Linked DNA regions of Bythopirellula goksoeyrii. The protein of the gene in region 1 interacts with the protein of each later gene in a pairwise test. Links are inferred from orthologs where the notes say so. Each region holds a gene or a part of one and is shown on either strand. Other genes may lie near its edges. The genes, in order: obgE and rplL.

The links.
Region 2: the proteins of obgE (region 1) and rplL interact in binary tests that used the Escherichia coli proteins (3 or more experiments, as listed by UniProt). The link is inferred for Bythopirellula goksoeyrii from one-to-one orthologs.

The regions. Positions count from the first base shown.
Region 1 is NZ_CP042913.1:5,913,179-5,922,553, reverse strand. Bases 4,181-7,016 are described here. They hold obgE (GTPase ObgE), read left to right. Parts: upstream 4,181-4,991; coding sequence 4,992-6,041; downstream 6,042-7,016. Other genes in these bases: Pr1d_RS23355 (GTPase), read left to right, coding at 6,883-7,016; Pr1d_RS23360 (type III pantothenate kinase), read left to right, coding at 6,038-6,886; rpmA (50S ribosomal protein L27), read left to right, coding at 4,675-4,923; Pr1d_RS23375 (hypothetical protein), read left to right, coding at 4,181-4,584. Outside these bases: nrfH (cytochrome c nitrite reductase small subunit), read left to right, coding at 724-1,248; Pr1d_RS23385 (ammonia-forming cytochrome c nitrite reductase subunit c552), read left to right, coding at 1,306-2,913; Pr1d_RS23380 (CoA-binding protein), read right to left, coding at 2,950-3,330; more of Pr1d_RS23375, read left to right, coding at 3,592-4,180; more of Pr1d_RS23355, read left to right, coding at 7,017-8,094; Pr1d_RS23350 (PEP-CTERM sorting domain-containing protein), read right to left, coding at 8,091-8,792; Pr1d_RS23345 (hypothetical protein), read right to left, coding at 9,035-9,375. UniProt on the Escherichia coli protein: An essential GTPase which binds GTP, GDP and possibly (p)ppGpp with moderate affinity, with high nucleotide exchange rates and a fairly low GTP hydrolysis rate.
Region 2 is NZ_CP042913.1:1,212,510-1,221,792, reverse strand. Bases 6,540-9,283 are described here. They hold rplL (50S ribosomal protein L7/L12), read left to right. Parts: upstream 6,540-7,578; coding sequence 7,579-7,989; downstream 7,990-9,283. Other genes in these bases: rpoB (DNA-directed RNA polymerase subunit beta), read left to right, coding at 8,283-9,283; rplJ (50S ribosomal protein L10), read left to right, coding at 6,991-7,506; rplA (50S ribosomal protein L1), read left to right, coding at 6,540-6,938. Also shown: Pr1d_RS04885 (CHRD domain-containing protein), read left to right, coding at 1-254; Pr1d_RS04880 (galactose oxidase early set domain-containing protein), read left to right, coding at 254-2,047; tuf (elongation factor Tu), read left to right, coding at 3,016-4,215; preprotein translocase subunit SecE, read left to right, coding at 4,488-4,880; transcription termination/antitermination protein NusG, read left to right, coding at 4,934-5,734; rplK (50S ribosomal protein L11), read left to right, coding at 5,781-6,206; more of rplA, read left to right, coding at 6,261-6,539. UniProt on the Escherichia coli protein: The binding site for several of the GTPase factors involved in protein synthesis (IF-2, EF-Tu, EF-G and RF3). Is thus essential for accurate translation.

The DNA.
Region 1 (9,375 bases):
GCATTTGAAGAGAGGCGGAGCCTCACGTGCAGTGCGTTCCGAGGCAGAGCCTCGGAACGAGTTGGCAAGCGAAACTCAACTTGTCTGATGATCGATACTCAAGAATCGTCACTAACCTCTTTGCCTGTCCCCCAGCCCCCCCGTCGTACCTCCGCGCCTCTGCGTTTAAATATCTTACTTTCAATCCTACTGACTAGCGCCCAGTAACCAGTGCCTAGCTCCTCTTCCCGTCACTTGCGTTTACGGCTAGCCAATCGTTGCTGCGCGACCATATTCGATTGGCACAAAAATCGAACCTAACCTCCGCCTCTTATTTCCTTATAATGGCGAAAGCACGGCAGCACGAAAAGAGTCGCTGTCCTGTGGCTTTGTGCTGCGCTGATCGTTGATAAGATTTTCGGTAGTTTGTTTGCCCGAGAGAGTAATTCGACTCGAGCGAAGCGGCTAGAGATCCGTCTCTACGGGGCCAAGGTTGTTCGCCTTTTGTATTTCGAAGGAGGGTTTTGTTTGCAAAACTATTTCAAAATCTTTACCAAACCGCTGGAAAACAACAAATTGTCGCCGAGTTTTGTATTTTGTTTTTCGCATGCTGCTCCTGCGACAAAAGTTTGTGCTAGGGGCGGGTGAAGTGGATTACTTGCTCATTGCCAGAAAATCTTGATACTCTATCATCCATAGAAGTACTAATCTCATCTGGCAGTCTGATTTAGGAAGAAAGTCGCCATGGCAAGTCACCTTGCCGATACATCGAGCGAGCGGAAGTGGGCGACTGGCTGGATCCTGCCATTGTTGGCGGCCTTGTCTCTCGGCATCTTTGGCGGTTTGGGTGTCTTCACTTTCGGATACGGCGAGGGGTACGCGTACCTTGGCAACGACCCGCAGAGCTGTGCCAACTGCCACGTAATGCAGGAGTCGTATGACTCCTGGCTGAAGTCCAGTCATCATGCGGTCGCTGGTTGCAATGACTGTCACACGCCGCACGACAATCTGTTAGCCAAATACTGGACGAAAGCCGACAACGGTTTCTTTCATTCCCTGGCATTCACGACAGGGGAGTTTAAGGACCCGATTCAAATCAAAGAACGCAACAGCAACGTTGTTCAAGCGGCCTGCCTGCACTGTCACACGGATCTTGTGAATCACATGCTGCCAGTCGAAAAAGGTGGCGACATGCTCAGTTGCGTTCATTGTCACCAAAGTGTGGGTCACGCCCAATCCGTCGCTCCCAGGCGCTACGAAGGATATTGAAGAATGTATGTCGATCTATTCCGTAAATTGTATTCTCCACGGCAAGGTGGAGTTCGAATGCTTCTGCTCACGTTTCTTGCCGCCGCAATCGGAACCGCGCTCGTTGCATGGGTCTTAATTACAATGCTTGCCCGCAAGCAAGAAGCTCGCGATCCCTACGTGCGGGTCGTCGATCTCAATGAGATCTCGGTCGATCCCGAGCCTTGGGGACGCAACTGGCCTCATCAATTCGATGGCTGGAAGTCCACCGCCGGCGATAAGTTCTACGGCGGGTCGAGCGCGATGCCACAGTCGAAGTTGGAGAAGCAGCCCTGGCTCAAGCGGCTCTATGCCGGATACGCCTTCAGCATAGATTACCGCGAAGCCCGCGGCCACGCCTATATGCTCTACGACCAAGGTGTCACCGAGCGTGTCACAAAGAAGCCACAAGCGGGCGCATGTTTACATTGCCACGGATCGACGTCGGTTCTTTACCGCAAAGTGGGGCTCGAAGCACTGGACAAGGACAGCAGCGACGAAGCCTTGTCAGCTGGCTTCAATATGGAGGCGGTGCAGAAAGGCTTCGAGCAGCTCAGCACGAAATCCTACGAAGAGGTGCTCGCGATGCTCAAACAGACGCCGGACGGTACCCCGGAAGAAAACAAACCGGTCTTTCCGCAAGCGCCTGTAGGTGGGTTTGAAGGTGAGTTCGCCGGTAAGCCGGTTCCCGAAGACCACCCGGAGATTGGTGAGGCGCACCCGGTTACCTGTATCGATTGCCACGATCCCAAAACGATGGAGATCCGTGTAACCCGCCCCGGGTTCATCAACGGCATTCGTGACCTTGCCGAGGGAGACGCTCCGGCGCCTCACCTGCCAAGTATCGACAAGTGGCGCAACGGCAACCGCGATGTGCCCTACGATCCGAATGTGCACGCCAGCCGCCAGGAAATGCGGTCCTTCGTCTGCGGACAGTGCCACGTGGAATACTACTGTGCCAATAAGATGACGCTCACCTTCCCCTGGAAGAACGGTCTGCGAATGGAAGACGAAGAACGCACCTGGGAGGAAACCACGTTTCCCGATGGCAGTGAGTTCTTCGACTATGTGCATGGCGAGACCGGTGCGAAGACCTACAAGGTGCAGCATCCCGAGTTTGAGTTGTGGAGCCAGGGCATTCATGCCCGCAGCGGTGTTAGCTGCGCGGACTGCCATATGCCTTACCAGCGCGTGGGAGCAGCCAAGCTGAGCAGTCACAACGTGCGTTCCCCGCTGCTCAATATCAATGCTTCCTGTCAGAACTGCCACCACCAAAGCGAAGCCGAGTTGGCAGGACGCATCGAAACCATCCAGGAGCGGAATCAGGCTCTGCTAGAGCGAGCTGGCGCTGCCATGACCGAAATGGTCGACGCGATCAAGGAGGCCAAAGCGGCAGGTGCGGATGAGGAGTCGCTGAAGGATGTCTACGTCTTGCAGCGCAAGGCGATGTGGCGCCTTGACTACATTAGCAGCGAAAATTCGCGAGGGTTCCACGCCGACCAGGAAGCGGCACGGATCCTTGGTGAGTCAATTGATTACAGTCGCCAGGCACAAGCGGCTGCTCTGAGGCTGCGTGCACCTGAGGCACCGAGTACTGAAGATTTGCCCGTGGAAGAAGTGCAAGGAGTCACCAAGCCGAAGAGCTGACTCAGGGGAAATGAAAAGCAATCAATCGACACTCACTTACCCCAACTCCCCAGGACTGACCCCCAGATCAACAATGCTACACGCCACGATCGGTTCGAGCCCCATCTCCTTGGCGGCAGCGACCAGTTCGTCGCTCTCGCTTCCCGGATTGAGCCACAACTCGTCGCAGCCTTTGGTGGCGATCTCCGCGAGAAGGTTGATCCCGACCGCGGGGGGCACATAGAGACTCACCCGAGTAAGCCGCTCGGCGGGGACCTCGGCCAGCGACGTGTAAACGGTCAGCCCTTCGATTTCGCCCCCCTTGGGGTTGATCGGAAACACTTCATACCCTTGGGCCTGATGGGCACGAACCGATTTGTTGCCGAACTTACTGCGGTCGGCACTGGCACCGATAATAGCGACGGTAGGGCGAGACATGGGGCGACCCTCATGAAAGGATAGTTTTCGAGTTTGGCAAACAGTATAGATCGAATCGGAGCGATGGAGTAGGGAACCGCTTCGTAGATCGACATTGGCTGGTATTTCCGCGCAAACCGTCAGCAACCGGATATCCGCCGATTCCCGCTAAAATAACGCAAATATTTGCTGTCCCGTAGCGGGCCAATTATACTTAAAGGGAGCCCCTTTCGGCATCTTAACGCCTGCCGGCAAATCCAGTCTTCGACGAACAGAGAAACTATGTTTAGCGCGAATTTGACATCACGATGGTTGACCGGTTCGCGCTTGGTGGCCCTCGCTCTCGTGGTTACTTTCTCATGGAGCAATTTGCTCATTGCTCAAGAAGCAGACGAGGCGGCCTCCGCGGGACCCCGTTTCGCGCCGGGAGTGCTCACTACGATTGAGCCCAACTTGGAGCCGGCCGACACCGTCAATGTACACGACATGGTAGAGATCCGTGCTGACAAAGGTCTTCAGCGCACACCCAATCTACTCTCCGAAAGCCGCACGCTTTTTGAGATTGCCGAGGACGCCGAGTTCCGTCAGAGCATCTGGTGCCTGGAGTTCTCCTTCAAGCCACTGCGAATGATGTACGTCGATATTCCCCAGCCCAATATGAAAATGCAGCGCAAGCTGATTTGGTACATGGTCTACCGCGTCCGCAATACAGGGGCGGGACTTGTGCCAGAACGCGAGGAGAATGGCACGTTCACCACGGTCAAGCAATCGCTGGGACCACAGCGATTCATTCCTCAATTCTTTCTGAACAGTTTAGATCGCAACGCCGAAGGCGATCCGGTCCGAAAGTCTTACCTGGACCGGATTCTACCGTCGGCTGTTACAGCGATCGCCCGTCGCGAGCTCCCCGGTGGACAACTCCTGAACAATGTGGAAATCTCTGAACAACTCTTAGAGCCGGAAGAGGGCAGGGCAGTCGGCGGCCTCTGGGGAGTGGCCACTTGGGAAGATGTAGACCCCGAGATTGATTTTCTGGCTATCTACGTGCGGGGCCTCACCAACGCCTACCAATGGGAGGATGCGGCTGATTTCGAGGTTGGATCTGCCCCTGGCACGGGGAGAAAGTTCCAGCGGAAGGTCCTGCAGCTGAATTTCTGGCGTCCCGGCGACTCCTACGCCGAGCATGAGAACGAAATCCGCTTCGGATCAGCCCCCGGATATGCCGGGTATTATGGCACTCCCGAAGGCGTTGCCTATCAGTGGATTTACCGGTAGAATCGACGGGCTACCGGTCGCCGGAGAAGCAAACTGTGTTGCTCCGCGTGCGACTTCCACCAGACAACCCCTCGAACCCCCACTAGTGCCATGGCTCATAAAAAAGGACAAGGCTCCAGCCGCAACGGTCGTGATTCCAACGGACAACGCCGCGGTGTGAAGCGCTACGGCGGCGAAAACGTCATTCCCGGCAACATTCTCGTTCGTCAACTCGGCAACAAGTTCCACCCCGGCAAGGGCGTGGGCCAAGGAAAAGATTTTACCTTGTTTGCCTTGATTGAAGGTCAAGTCATGTTCGACCGCGAAGGTCGACGGATCAACGTGATACCCGTTGCCTAGGCATTTCTGTCTTTCCCACAGGGTGGGAATGACATGAAGCATTGAAATTCAGCAAGGGATGCGCAGCAGTGTGCATCCCTTTTTCATTTCCCCTCGTACTTACTCACTTCCCCGCCATGTTTGTCGATCGTGTTACCGTTGAAGTTGAGGCTGGCAAAGGAGGTGACGGCTGCGTCAGCTTTCGACGTGAAAAATACGTCCCTCGTGGCGGACCCGATGGGGGGGATGGGGGGCACGGTGGCAGTGTGATCGTAGTTGCCGAAGCAGGGGTCGATAGTCTCCAGATGCTTGTGCATCGCAAGCATTGGCATGCCCGCAGTGGCACGCCTGGAGGCAGTAAGAATTGCCACGGTGCCAACGCCGACGATCTCACGATTCTTGTCCCGCCGGGGACGGTCGTGATCGACGCCGACCACGATTTTGTGCTCAAGGATCTGGAAGCTGCGGGGGAACAGGTGATTGCTGCCCGCGGTGGAAAGGGTGGCAAGGGGAACACACGATTCAAGTCCTCCACCAACCAAGTTCCCCGAGAGCACACCCGCGGTGGCCCTGGCGAAGGCCGCCGGATTACCTTCGAACTAAAAGTGATTGCCGACGTGGGGCTGCTGGGAAAGCCCAATGCCGGCAAAAGCACTCTGCTCAGCCGTGTCTCGCGTGCCCGACCTGAGATCGCCGACTATCCGTTCACGACCAAGATTCCGAACCTGGGAATCGTGCAAGTCGACATCGACCATGCCCTGGTGATGGCCGACATTCCCGGACTGATCGAGGGGGCCCACTCTGGTGCCGGCTTGGGCCACGAATTTCTCCGCCATGTGGAACGTACCCGAGTGTTGGTCCATCTTATCGAGCCGATGCCCATGGACGGGACCGACCCTATCGAAAACTACCATGCCATCCGCTCGGAAGTAGAGAAGTATGATATTGACCTGGCCAATCGCCCTGAGATCGTTGCTATCAGCAAGGCGGAACTACCGGGGGCTGAAGAAGTTCGCAGTGATTTAGAGCAGACGATCGGCAAGCCAGTGATGCTATTCTCCTCAGTCACTGGTCAAGGCTTGAGCGAATTGGTTCGCAAGGCGTATACCATTCTGGGGGAAACACGGCAAACCACATGAGCGAAACGGCGGATCTGTTGGCGGTGGACGTCGGCACTAGCCGCGTGAAATTCGGCTGGTTTCCTGCTGAGATTGCCTGTTTGAATGACCCTGTAACGAGTACCTTACCAATTGCTAGTCCCCAGCTGCCTCTGCCCGACGAGACGTTTGCTTGCCGACATCGAGACGTGCCCCCGGACGAACTGGCTGAGCAAATTGCCGAGTGGCTTACGCAGCTGGAAGTTCAGCAGACTCAGGTTGCCCTCTCCTCAGTAAGCCCCGAAGCAACAAAGTCGGTCGCGGAGATACTAGCCCAGCACGGTTTTTCTTCTGTGAAGGTGCTGACCTCTGGTGATTTGTCACTGGAGGTTCAAGTAATAGAACCCAATCGTGTTGGCATCGATCGATTGCTCAGCGCAGTAGCCGTGAATCGAGTTCGCAATGCTGACCGGTCGGCCATCGTGATGGATCTGGGAACCGCAGTCACGGTCGATCTCATAAGTCATCACGGAGTCTTTCTCGGTGGAGCAATCCTACCTGGCTGGTCCCTCGCCGCTGCCGCCCTGCATGGGGGTACCAGTTCACTACCACTCCTTTCCTCGGATAACATCCAACTTCCTGAGCACGACTTGGGCAAATGCACCACCGAAGCCATCGCAGCGGGACTCACTTGGGGCCTGATTGGTGCTCTGGAGAAATTGATCGAGAAGTACACCGAACTTTCGGAAGGCACCCCTCAACTCTTTCTAACCGGCGGCGATGCGCCGATGGTCCTGGACGCACTCAGCGAAAGCACGGGACCCGTACGTCATATCTCACATCTCATTCTCGCAGGGATCGCTATCGTGAGTGAGGCGAAACGGTGACTCGCCCAGTTGGTGACAACCAAACGTGCGTCAGTGTGCTGACCCCCACCGGCCGCGGAGCCGTGGCCGTGGTAGCCGTGAAAGGTCCCGACGCTGTGACAGTCGTCAACAGTTGTTTCCTGGCAAAGAATGGTCGAACTTTAGATCAGCAACCTTTAAATCGCATTGTCTATGGTCACTGGGGCAGCATCGATGGAGAGGACTTGGTGGTCTGCCGCCGGAAAGAAGACGTGATCGAAGTGCATTGCCATGGTGGTACCCAATCCGTGTTGGCCGTAGTAGATCGGCTTGTTGATATGGGTTGCCATGAAATTGAATGGAAAGTATGGGTTACTCGTCAACAACATTGTCCACTCGTCGCCGAAGCACAGATCGCCATGGCCGGAGCAACCTCGATTCGCACCGCTCTGATTCTGCTGGATCAGTTTCACGGAGCCCTGCGCCGTGAAACTAAGGAAATCCATGCCGCAATCCAGACTGGAGAGTCTTCCGATGCCGCTATCCGCATCGAAAGACTCCTTGCCCGCGTACCTTGTGGATTACATTTGACCGAACCCTGGCAAGTCGTCATCGCCGGGAGGCCGAATGTCGGCAAGAGCAGCCTCATTAATGCGTTGGTCGGATACCGCCGCGCGATAGTCTTCGACCAGCCTGGAACCACCCGTGATGTAGTCAGTACGACCACCGTCATTGACGGTTGGCCCGTGCAACTGAGCGACACCGCCGGGCTACATTCTACGACCGATACCCTTGAAGCCGCCGGTATTGAGCAAGCCCGCAGTCAATTGGTACGTGCCGACATGGTTATTTGGGTTGAGGACGCTTCGACTATTGATTTCCAATCACTGCCGACCAGAACCGAGATCCTGAGCCAACGAGCGGTGGAACTAAGCCTCGTTCTTCCCAGCCGGCAACTCTTGGTACTCAATAAGTCGGATCTCGCAGGACACGATGTACCACCCAAGCTACTCGCTACCAGCACGCTAACGGGTCAGGGGATCGATCAGCTCCTATCGGCAATCGTTAAGCAGTTAGTTCCCGAGCCTCCCGCACCTGGGGCAGCGGTTCCGTTTACCACTAGGCAAGCAGGTTTCTTGCGAGCGGCGGCAACAGCTTGCGAGCAAGGAGACGCAGCAGATGCCTTAGCCCCGCTTAACGAGTTGCTTCATCCCGGATTGTACTCAGAATTAGATACAAAGCCGATCTAAATCTGACGCCGCCGAAAGCCGACCGCGCCGAGCAACGCCAATCCGCCGAGTAGCAACGAGCTTGGTTCGGGAATCGAAGGCCGCTCGTTGACCTTAATGAGGTAATCGTTTTCCCCGTTTGGCCCCGGCGTGATCGGGCCACTACCATTAAACATCAAGTTCTTGGTGATTTTGAACACGGCGCCCGGAGGAAGTGGAGGGAATTCAAACCAGATCGATAGGCCATCGGTACTGGTCATTCCTGGGAACGCACCAACCGGAGTTTCAATCACACCACCAGCCCACTTAAAAAGACCGCCATCGCCCACAGTTGGGTCGATGTCTTCGTGCCAGTCAACGATTGTTACGGGATGCGATGAAGTAGGGGGGCCAAGGGTGATGAACTCCATGACACTGACCATCGATCCGGGGCCACTTGTAGACCAGCCTTGACCATCGCGGTTGATGATAAACTGTTTCATCCAGGGGTTGTCCGTCTCCGGATCCGGTGTGATGGGGATCGGATTTGATGGATCACCGACCATGATCATATCTTCGTTTTCGTTGTCGCCAACGAAGGGACCCATGGGAGGAGGTGGATCCTGGGACACCCCAATCACGGTGCCAGCCGAAGCAGTCGCCGTCAAACAAAGCAGCAACGAGCCAACAAGTGCGAGGGAGAGCCCACCAGAAAAAAAGCTCTGCATGATCTTACGCATTAGTTCTCCTCCAAAAAAAGATTCCAAAGACAAGGGCACCTTCTTGCACATTCTAAATTGATCGCACTCCGAATGCCAGAGAATTCCAACAAGATCATTTACCCTAGTCCTAATGGGGGGCAAGCGAATAACGGAATTGGTTTCGTTAGGGATAGACTAGGGCGTTTACATAAATGCTTTGTCTATCATTGATTACGTCGTTTGCGTGCACGCGAACAAAGTAAATTGGAAAGGCAAAAAACTCAGATCTCAGGCCGGCGCAGAATCTCACTCGCAATAATCGCCTGCCGCATCCCTGCGGGACTGCGTAACATCTGAGCGATATCTTGGGCTCGCGAGTCCTTCAAAATCTCTTCCACGGGCTGAACTCTTCGTTCTAACGATCCCACCTTGTGGTCAAACCGTTCGTGCAGATGCTGCTCCAATCGTTCATCAGCATACTCTACATCATCACCTAGCTTGGCCACTTGTTGTGCGATGTCGGCAGTGTTGAGGTGCTTCGAAACGTGATCCCGAACACTCTCTTGCCGCATGTCCGTGACTTTTTCTGCGACAACCGGTTGCTCCACTTTGAGGACGACTG
Region 2 (9,283 bases), 4.7 Mb from region 1 along the record:
TAGACCCCACAACTGGTCTTCCCTACTTGCCTTTCTACCCATTGACCAGCAAACCACTCACGAATTGGCTCGACACGCTCAATGAGGGCAGGCTAATGGTGGCTGTCCATACCAATGAGTCCGGTTTTCCATCCATGGCGATCCGAGGTCATATCAGTCCAATCCCTGAACCGTCATCATGGGGTCTCCTAGCGAGTGCCGTCATGCTTTGGATGGGGAGAAGAAGTAGCTTGCGACGCGGAGAAGTATTGTGATGCGAGTATGCGTTTCCAGTCTTGGTGCCCAACTTACCCTCCTCGTCTGTGTTGTGTTTGCAACTCCTCTGTATGGGCAATCATCAGTAAATGGGCAGTGGACAGACGTTTTTACATGGGGTCAGGGGGGAGGAGTTGAGGCGATTCATGTACACATGTTGCCTACGGGCAAAGTCATGTTTTGGCAGACATGGCGCGAAAGTATCGGTTTATGGGATCCCGACACGGATCAGTTTTCCAGCGCTGCTTATCCGAATCCGACTTCCTTCAACCCTTTTTGCTCGGGACATGCTTGGCTTCCCGACGGTCGACTCTTTGTTGGAGGAGGACATATCACGAACGACAACGGCCTGGATAGGGCTAATATTTATGATCCCTTTACCAATACCTGGGCCAACAATGTGCCAAACATGCCTAGCCTTTCCTCTCCGCCGTCTCCTTACACTACTGGACAGCGTGGGCGGTGGTATCCGAGCGCTACCACTCTAGGTAATGGAGATATTCTTATGCTATCGGGGGGGATGAATGGCAACTTCGATCCTGACAGCAATCCACTGCCTCAGATATATGAGTTTGAGACCAACTCCTGGCGTAGCCTGACTACGGCCTACAAGAGTTTGCCTCTTTACCCGCGCACATTCTTGACTCCCGATGGTGGAGTTGTGTCCCTCTCTAATTATGGCGACGATACAGATCTCCTTGACGTTTCAGGCACTGGATCCTGGCAATACTTAGGGGACACTCTTGACTCTAACCTGCATAACTACGGTCCGGCGGTCATGTACGATACCGGAAAAATCGCCTACATCGGCGGAGGGCACGTCCCCACGGCCAACATATCGCTATTGGATTTGACCGACGCGACTCCTTCCTGGACTTACGGCGCGGACACGATGGCTCAACCTCGTCGGCAGAATAACGCCACGATACTGGCTGACGGTACGGTTCTACTCACCGGGGGAACCTACGTTACTGGATGGAACGATCCCAACGGGCTTGTCACAGTAGCAGAAATCTGGGACCCCACTACTCAGCAAGTCACGCAAGTTGCCGAAGCTGATTCATCCATATATCGCGGCTACCATTCTACTGCGCTACTGCTCCCCGATGGCCGGGTTCTTGTGACTGGCGGAGACCACGATACCGGGGGCTTCCAACAAAACCTGAATGCAGAAATCTACTCACCTGCCTATTTATTTGCTCCCGATGGATCGCCGGCGGTTCGGCCAGAGGTTGGTTTGGCACCCTCGTCAGCCGCCCTAGGCGATTCAATTTTCGTGGAGACTCCTGACGCCGCGAGCATTACTAAAGCTCTCTGGGTCATTCCAGGTTCCGTCACGCACGCCCAGAATTGGACTCAGCGTGCCAATAATCTCGATTTCGTCATCACTGATGGCGGGCTCAACATTGATCTTCCCTCGAGCGGAAACGAAGCACCCCCTGGCTATTACATGCTGTTCTTGGTAGATGACAAAGGAGTTCCCTCCATAGCCCACTGGATACAGGCCGAACTTGCATCGACACCGGAGTTTTTCGGTGATGTTGATGGGGACCTCGATGTCGACGGGAATGATTTCCTCAAATGGCAGCGTGGCGAATCACCAAATCCGCTTGACTCGATAGAACTGGCCACTTGGCACTCAAACTACGGATTTAATGGCTCAGTGGAAGCTGTTCTCGTGCCGGAACCTATCTTTTGGGGCCTATACTGCGGGATCTTTTGCGGAGTTGGCCTCCTGAGTAGCAGGGTGCCATACAAGAATAGAACAGCAAAAAATGTCAAAATAGGGTGACTTTACCCTCTTCTGCTGCGGTGAGTGGCTCTGTGAGGGGGAGTCTGACGCCACAAGTATCTTTTTGGCGCGAAATTCGCCCTGATCGGCTTGTCACACATTCCAACACGGTTATATTAGTTGATTCGCGTAAGTTTCAAGCAGCCAGGCTAGCGTAGCTCAATTGGCAGAGCAGCTGATTTGTAATCAGCAGGTTGTGGGTTCAATTCCCTCCGCTAGCTCGTACAGTTGTGTGGGTAATTGTTTGGGAGTGGTTGTGGGCCCCAGTGGAGACTCCGTATTGAGATGCCTTTGTCTAACGATGCGGGCATGTTTTGGGTAGGTTTAGCAGGTGCAGATGGTAAGCCAGTAGGCTAGCAGATCGGGGGAGTTACCGAAGCGGTCAAACGGGGCAGACTGTAAATCTGCTGGCTCTGCCTTCGCAGGTTCGAATCCTGCACTCCCCACTGTTGAATGCGGAATGTGGATTGCGGAATGCGGAATAAAAAATGTATTCCGCAATCCGCATTCTGCACTCCGAATTCAGCTTGCGGGTGTAGCTCAATGGTAGAGCAACAGCCTTCCAAGCTGATGACGAGGGTTCGATTCCCTTCACCCGCTTTGAGTGAAAGCTATTGGCAGTTAGCGATTAGAAGTTAGTAAGGAAATATCGTTCAAGATCAAGAGTGTAAATGAGCTAACGGCACATGGCTAATAGCTAACGGCTAACAGCTAATAGCTCAAAATGCTGCTGTAGCTCAGTTGGTAGAGCACTTCCTTGGTAAGGAAGAGGTCATGAGTTCGAGTCTCATCAGCAGCTCTGTGAGGAAGTAGTTGGCTGTTAGCAGTTAGCTGTTAGTCATTAGCAAGTACAATCGTGTTGCTAGCGACTAACAGCTAATACCTAAAAGCTTTATTTGTAGGAGTTGTTTAAATAGCTCCTTTTTGTCCTAGAAACAAACGACCTAGTATTTTAGTTAGGGAGAAAAATGGCTAAGGATACATTTGAACGTACCAAGCCTCATGTGAACGTTGGTACGATCGGTCACATCGATCACGGCAAGACAACAACAACTGGAGCTATCTTGGCAGTTCAGGCGGCCAAAGGGCTCGCCAAAACAAAGTCGTATGCTGATATCGCCAAGGGTGGTACAGTTCGCGATGAAACTAAGACGGTAACGATCGCTGTTTCGCACGTCGAGTACGAAACACCGAATCGTCACTATGCACATATCGACTGTCCTGGTCACGCCGACTTCATCAAGAACATGATCACTGGTGCCGCCCAGATGGATGGTGCCATCCTGGTTGTGTCAGCTGCTGACGGCCCGATGCCTCAGACTCGTGAGCACATCCTCTTGGCTCGCCAGGTTGGTGTGCCTCGGATCGTGGTGTTCCTGAATAAATGCGATTTGGTCGACGACGAAGAATTGCTCGAGTTGGTCGAATTGGAAGTTCGTGAATTGTTGACGACTTATGGTTTCCCTGGCGACGAAGTGCCTGTTGTTAAGGGTGCCGCCAAGGCTGCCTACGACAATCCTTCGGATCCAGAGGCATCTAAGTGCATCACAGAGTTGATGGAAGCCATCGATTCCTACATTCCCGAACCCACTAGAGAAACTGATAAGCCGTTCCTGATGGCAATCGAAGACGTGTTCTCGATCGAAGGTCGTGGCACGGTAGCTACGGGTCGTATCGAGCGTGGCCAGGTCAAGGTTGGTGAGGAAGTCGAAATCATCGGTTTGACTTCAGCCCCCACCAAGACGACCTGCACCGGAGTCGAGGCATTCAACAAAACGATGGATCACGGAATGGCTGGCGACAACGTCGGTTGCTTGTTGCGTGGCGTCAAGCGTGAAGATATCCAGCGTGGTCAAGTTCTGGCTAAGCCAGGAAGCATTACCCCCCACACCAAGTTCGAGGCCGAAGTCTATGTCTTGAGCAAGGAAGAGGGTGGGCGTCACACGCCGTTCTTTAGCGGTTACCGACCTCAGTTCTACTTCCGGACGACTGACGTCACGGGTGCAGCAAATCTGGTAGGTGATGTTGAGATGTGCATGCCTGGCGACAACGCACGAATTAGTGTTGAGCTTGGTAAGCCGATTGCCATGGACGACGGAGTGCGTTTCGCCATTCGCGAAGGTGGCAAGACGGTTGGTTCCGGCGTAGTAACGAAAATTTTAGAGTAAGAAAAAGTGAGTAGGTGAGTAGGTGAGTAAGTAGTGTGTTGATTGTGTGGATGGCGTTGCTACCTACTCACTTATTCACCTGCTCACCTATCACTCTTACACAAAGGGGTGTAGCTCAATTGGCAGAGCACCGGTCTCCAAAACCGGGGGTTGCGAGTTCGATTCCCGCCGCCCCTGCATACAGGAAGTTGTGAGTTTCGGTCATTGCGGACTGTGGGTCGTGTTGTAGTGGCTCATAACGCAAGTCTCGTGGCTCGTTGGGAAAGCTTAAAGTGGCAGAGTTAATTTCAGGAATGTTCAACGCTTCGCGGTATAAGCGAAGTCAGGGCAGGATCGCCCGGCAGGTCACTTTCGCGGCCATTGCGCTGGCGTTTGCTGCCGGGGCTTGGAAGCTCAATGCGGTAAGCATCACTGATATGGGTCGCTATGTGCTTCCATTGGTGATGTTGGCGGTAGGCTCGTGGATCAGCTTTCGAATAGTCAATTTGCCGAAGTTCGCGGATTTTTTAATTTCCGTGGAAGCGGAGATGAATAAAGTGTCATGGCCGAGCCGCAGTGAATTGTGGCGGGCCTCGATGGTGGTTATTGCGGTGATTTTCTTTCTGGCGGGACTCTTGTTTGTCTATGACGCAGTCTTGAAAATAATCGCTCGACAGATTTTCTAACAGATCGAATCGATTTCAATAGCCGTCATTCTTTATAGCTTCAGGGAAACCTCGTGAGCGACGAAAACGAAAAAATCACCGACTCTCAACTCGCCGAGGAAAATTCCGTCGAGGCAGAGGATACTGTTACGGCTACTGACGACCAAGAGCAGGTGGTGGAAGATTCTTCTGCAGTTCAGCCTGAAGTGGATGAGGTAGAAGTTGAGGAGGTGAAGGAGCCCGCGGTCATAAAGAGCCCGCCCAAGAAGGAGCCTGAGCCTGAAGAGGAGATGGACCCTGTAAAACGCGCCTTGTTGCCCAAGAAGCCGGACACAGGGCCTGTTGTCATGGATTGGTATATTCTCAAGGTGCAAAGCAACCGAGAGAGATCAATCGCTGAAGCACTCAAGCGCAAGATTGCTATTGAGGGATTGGATCGCTACTTCGACGACGTGGTCGTTCCCACCGAGAAAGTTACGGAGTTTAAAGCAGGGAAAAAGAAGGTCGTTGAGCGGAAGCTTTACCCGGGTTACATCGTTGTGCATATGTGCATCAATGACGATACCTGGTTTGCAGTACGCGAGACCTCGGGGATTGGTGATTTTACTGGCTCAGCGGGAAAGCCGTCTCCCATGTTGCCGCACGAAGTGGCTCGGATAATTACAAAAGATGAGGAAGAAGTTGAGGAGTCGCCGAAGCTCAATATCAATTTCAAGATTGGCGATCGTGTGAAGATCAAAGACGGAACTTTCGAGAGCTTCGAAGGGGACGTCAATACAATCGACGAGCAAAATGGTCGCGTCAATGTGATGATCAACATTTTCGGCCGCAGTACTCCCGTCGAGTTGGAATACTGGCAAGTAGAAAACGTATAGGGCTGGTCGCATTAGCGGCCAGTAAATTAGAACCCGAGCAAAAATCATGGCAAAGCAACTAGTAGGTACCGCCAAGTTCCAGATCCCGGGTGGTCAAGCCACTCCTGCCCCTCCTGTTGGTACGTCCTTGGGAAAATATGGTGTGAACTTGGGTCAATTTGTCCAGGCGTTCAACGACAAGACACGCGAAGCTGGCGGAATGATGATCCCGGTAGTCGTCAATGTCTACAATGATCGCTCGTTTGACTTCATCACCAAGAGTCCTCCAGCTGCCGTCCTTTTGAAGAAGGCCGTTGGCTTGGCTAAAGGGTCGGGCGTTCCTCACAAGGTCAAAGTAGGAAAAATCACGCATGCCCAAATGGAAGAAATTGCCAATACGAAGATGAATGACCTAAACGCCAGCGACTTGGACAGCGCGGTTCAAATGATAGCTGGTACAGCCCGCAGCATGGGTCTCGAAATAGAAGGTTAGCCGGCCCAGCCCGCTTCAACGGGCAGTTACAAAACAAAGTAAGCGAAGCATATCATGCCAAAACTAGCAAAACGAATGAAGAGCCTGAGCGAAAAGCGTCCCCAGGCGCCTTTGCCAATTTCAGAAGCTGTCGATGTGTTGAAAACATTCGACGGAACCAAGTTTGTGCAATCAGTAGAGATTGCCATGCGGTTGGGAGTCGATCACACGCAGGCTGATCAAATAGTCCGAGGTTCGATAGTTCTGCCCCATGGAATTGGAAAAGTGCAGCGAGTGATTGTCTTTGCCAAAGGTCCCGCAGCGGATGCAGCTCGTGAAGCGGGAGCAGACGAAGTGGGTGACGAGGATCTGGCAAAGAAAATACTTGGGGGTTGGACCGATTTCGATGTCTGTATTGCGACTCCGGACATGATGAAAGTCGTCGGTCCGCTAGGGCGAGTTCTGGGTCCGAGAGGTTTGATGCCTTCACCGCGCGCTGGGACGGTGACTCCCGATGTTGCCAAGACCATTGGCGAATATAAAGCAGGGAAGGTTGAATTTCGTAACGACAAGGGTGGCAACGTTCAGGCGATCGTGGGCAAGATGGATTTTGAGGCCGAGAAGCTGGTTGAAAACATCCAGGCCTTTGTGAACACAATTTTGAATTTGAAGCCGTCGTCATCAAAGGGTACTTACGTAAGGTCAGCCCACATTAGTGGTACCATGAGTCCCAGCGTCCCGTTAGCAGTCTAGCCTCGAATCCCTTCCTGGAATTAATCCTCTAAAATCCAATTAAGCAAGTGCCATGAGCAAGTACGTAAAAGATTTGATCACTGACGAATTAAAGAGCCGTTTCGACGGCGTCACGGATGCTTTGTTGGTAGATGTTGTGGGTATGGAAGCGAACAGCAACGTTGAGCTACGCAAGCAATTGCGACAAAAGAACATGCATCTGCTGGTCGTGAAGAATAGTTTGGCGCGACGCGCAACCGATGGGACGGCGCTAGCTCCGGCTTTTGAAGGGTCCGAGGGGACTTTGGCGCTTATTTGGGGCGGCGAGGATGTCGTTTCGCTTGCCAAGGAAGTCACCCGCCTGGCAGAGGATGCCAAGTATAAGCCCTTTGCCCCTAAGGGTGGCGTGATGGATGGTGCCAAACTGACTGCCGATGATGTTAAGGCTGTCAGCAAATGGCCAAGCCGTGAAGAACAGCTCAGTATTCTACTGGGTCAGATTCTAAGTCCTGGAGCAACGCTTTCTGCTCAGTTGCTGAGCCCAGGCGCCAAGCTTGCCAGTCAGGTGAAAAAGAAGAGCGAGGAATAGTTTTCCAGTCAACAACAAGTCAGCGAATTTTGGGCCGACGGGCCCTCCTATAGCGAGAAAGGATAGATAGATATGAGTGATGAAGCAGTAGCAGAGGTTTCTGCAGCAACCAAAGAGATGGGCGACAAGATTGTCGCGTTGACCCTTAAAGAAGCCAAGGAATTGAGCGATTACCTGAAGGACACCTACGGTATTGAGCCAGCTTCCGGTGGTGGCGTGGTCATGGCAGCCGGTGGCGGAGATGCTGGCGGTGCTGCCGCAGCTGAAGAGCAGACGGAATTCGACGTCGTGCTCGAAGCCGTTGGTGGAAACAAGATCGCGGTCATCAAGGTCGTGCGAAGCGCGACTGGCTTGGGTTTGAAAGAAGCCAAGGATCTCGTCGAGGCCGCTCCTAGCAAGGTCAAAGAAGGTGTTTCCAAAGAGGACGCGGAAAAGGCCAAGGCCGAGTTGGAAGGGGCTGGCGCTACAGCCGCGATCAAGTAGATAAGTTCAAGCGGAGCATAAGCCCGTTGTGTCCTCACTAATTGAGGGTCCTCGGGCGGTTCGCTCTGCGCGATTTCGTAGCGAATTCCCAAGAACGAATTCCTGGTACCAAGGGGAGGAAATGGCAGCGATAGCACGGAGAGTTGTCGACCGCTGTTTTCACACAAACGCATCCCAGTGCGTTTCCCTTGGTTTTGCTCGGCGTCACATGGTCCGCCTGCCGCTCGTCGGTGGCACGGCGTGCTGTTGTCGCTTTTTTCACAATCACTCGTGATATCGGAGCAGCCCGCCCTATGGCAGTCCCGGCCCAACGACGCTTGCAGACTGATTCCGTCCGCGCCTTCGGCAGTGCCCGAATTGGCTACGACATTCCCGACCTCACCAAAATTCAAACCGAATCTTATGCACGGTTCCTTCAATATGACGGAACTAGCACCATTGCGCGCAAAGATGACGGTCTGGAAGGTGTATTGCGTGAGATCTTCCCCATTGAGAGCTACGACAAGACGATTCGCCTGGAGTATCTCCGCTATGATCTAGGGAAGCCACGCTACAATCCTGCGGAATGTCGCCAATTGCGTTTGAGCTATGGGCGCCCCTTCCGGATCTGGCTCCGTTTGGTGAAGGATCAGCCGGTAGAGGAAGAAGTCTACCTGGGTGATCTGCCTATCATGCTTGGTGGTGGCGAGTTCATTATCAATGGTGCTGAGCGCGTCGTCGTGAGTCAGTTGCATCGCAGTCCTGGTATCGATTTCGTATCCGAACTTGATGCAGGTGATCGTCGCATTCATAGCTGCCGTGTTATTCCTGAGCGTGGTAGTTGGATCGAACTCAACACGACCAAAAAGGATAGCATCACAGTCCGAATCGATCAGAGCGGACGGTTCTCCGCGGTAACCCTACTGCGCGCCATGAGCCCCGAGCTCAGCCTGGATGCTGACATTCTTAAGCAGTTTTACGAGACCAGCAAGCAGAAGATTGTCGACGGCCGCAGCGCTGCCAAAATTGAAAGTCAGATTGCCGTAGGCGACATCGTCTATCCTGTCGGGAGTGAACGAGCTGGTGAAATCATTATTGAAGGTGGTCAGCGAATCACCAAGAATATCGCCGAAGTAATCTGTACTTCCGGCGTTAAGAGTGTTGAGGTGATGGAGCTACCGAAGACTCCTCACTTGCTCAACGCGATGGCAGACGACAACACGTCGAGCCATGAAGAAGCTCTCTTGAGGATTTATCAGCGCCTGCGACCAGGTAATCCCCCGCAGCTGGAGAAGGCACGCCAACTTTTCAACGA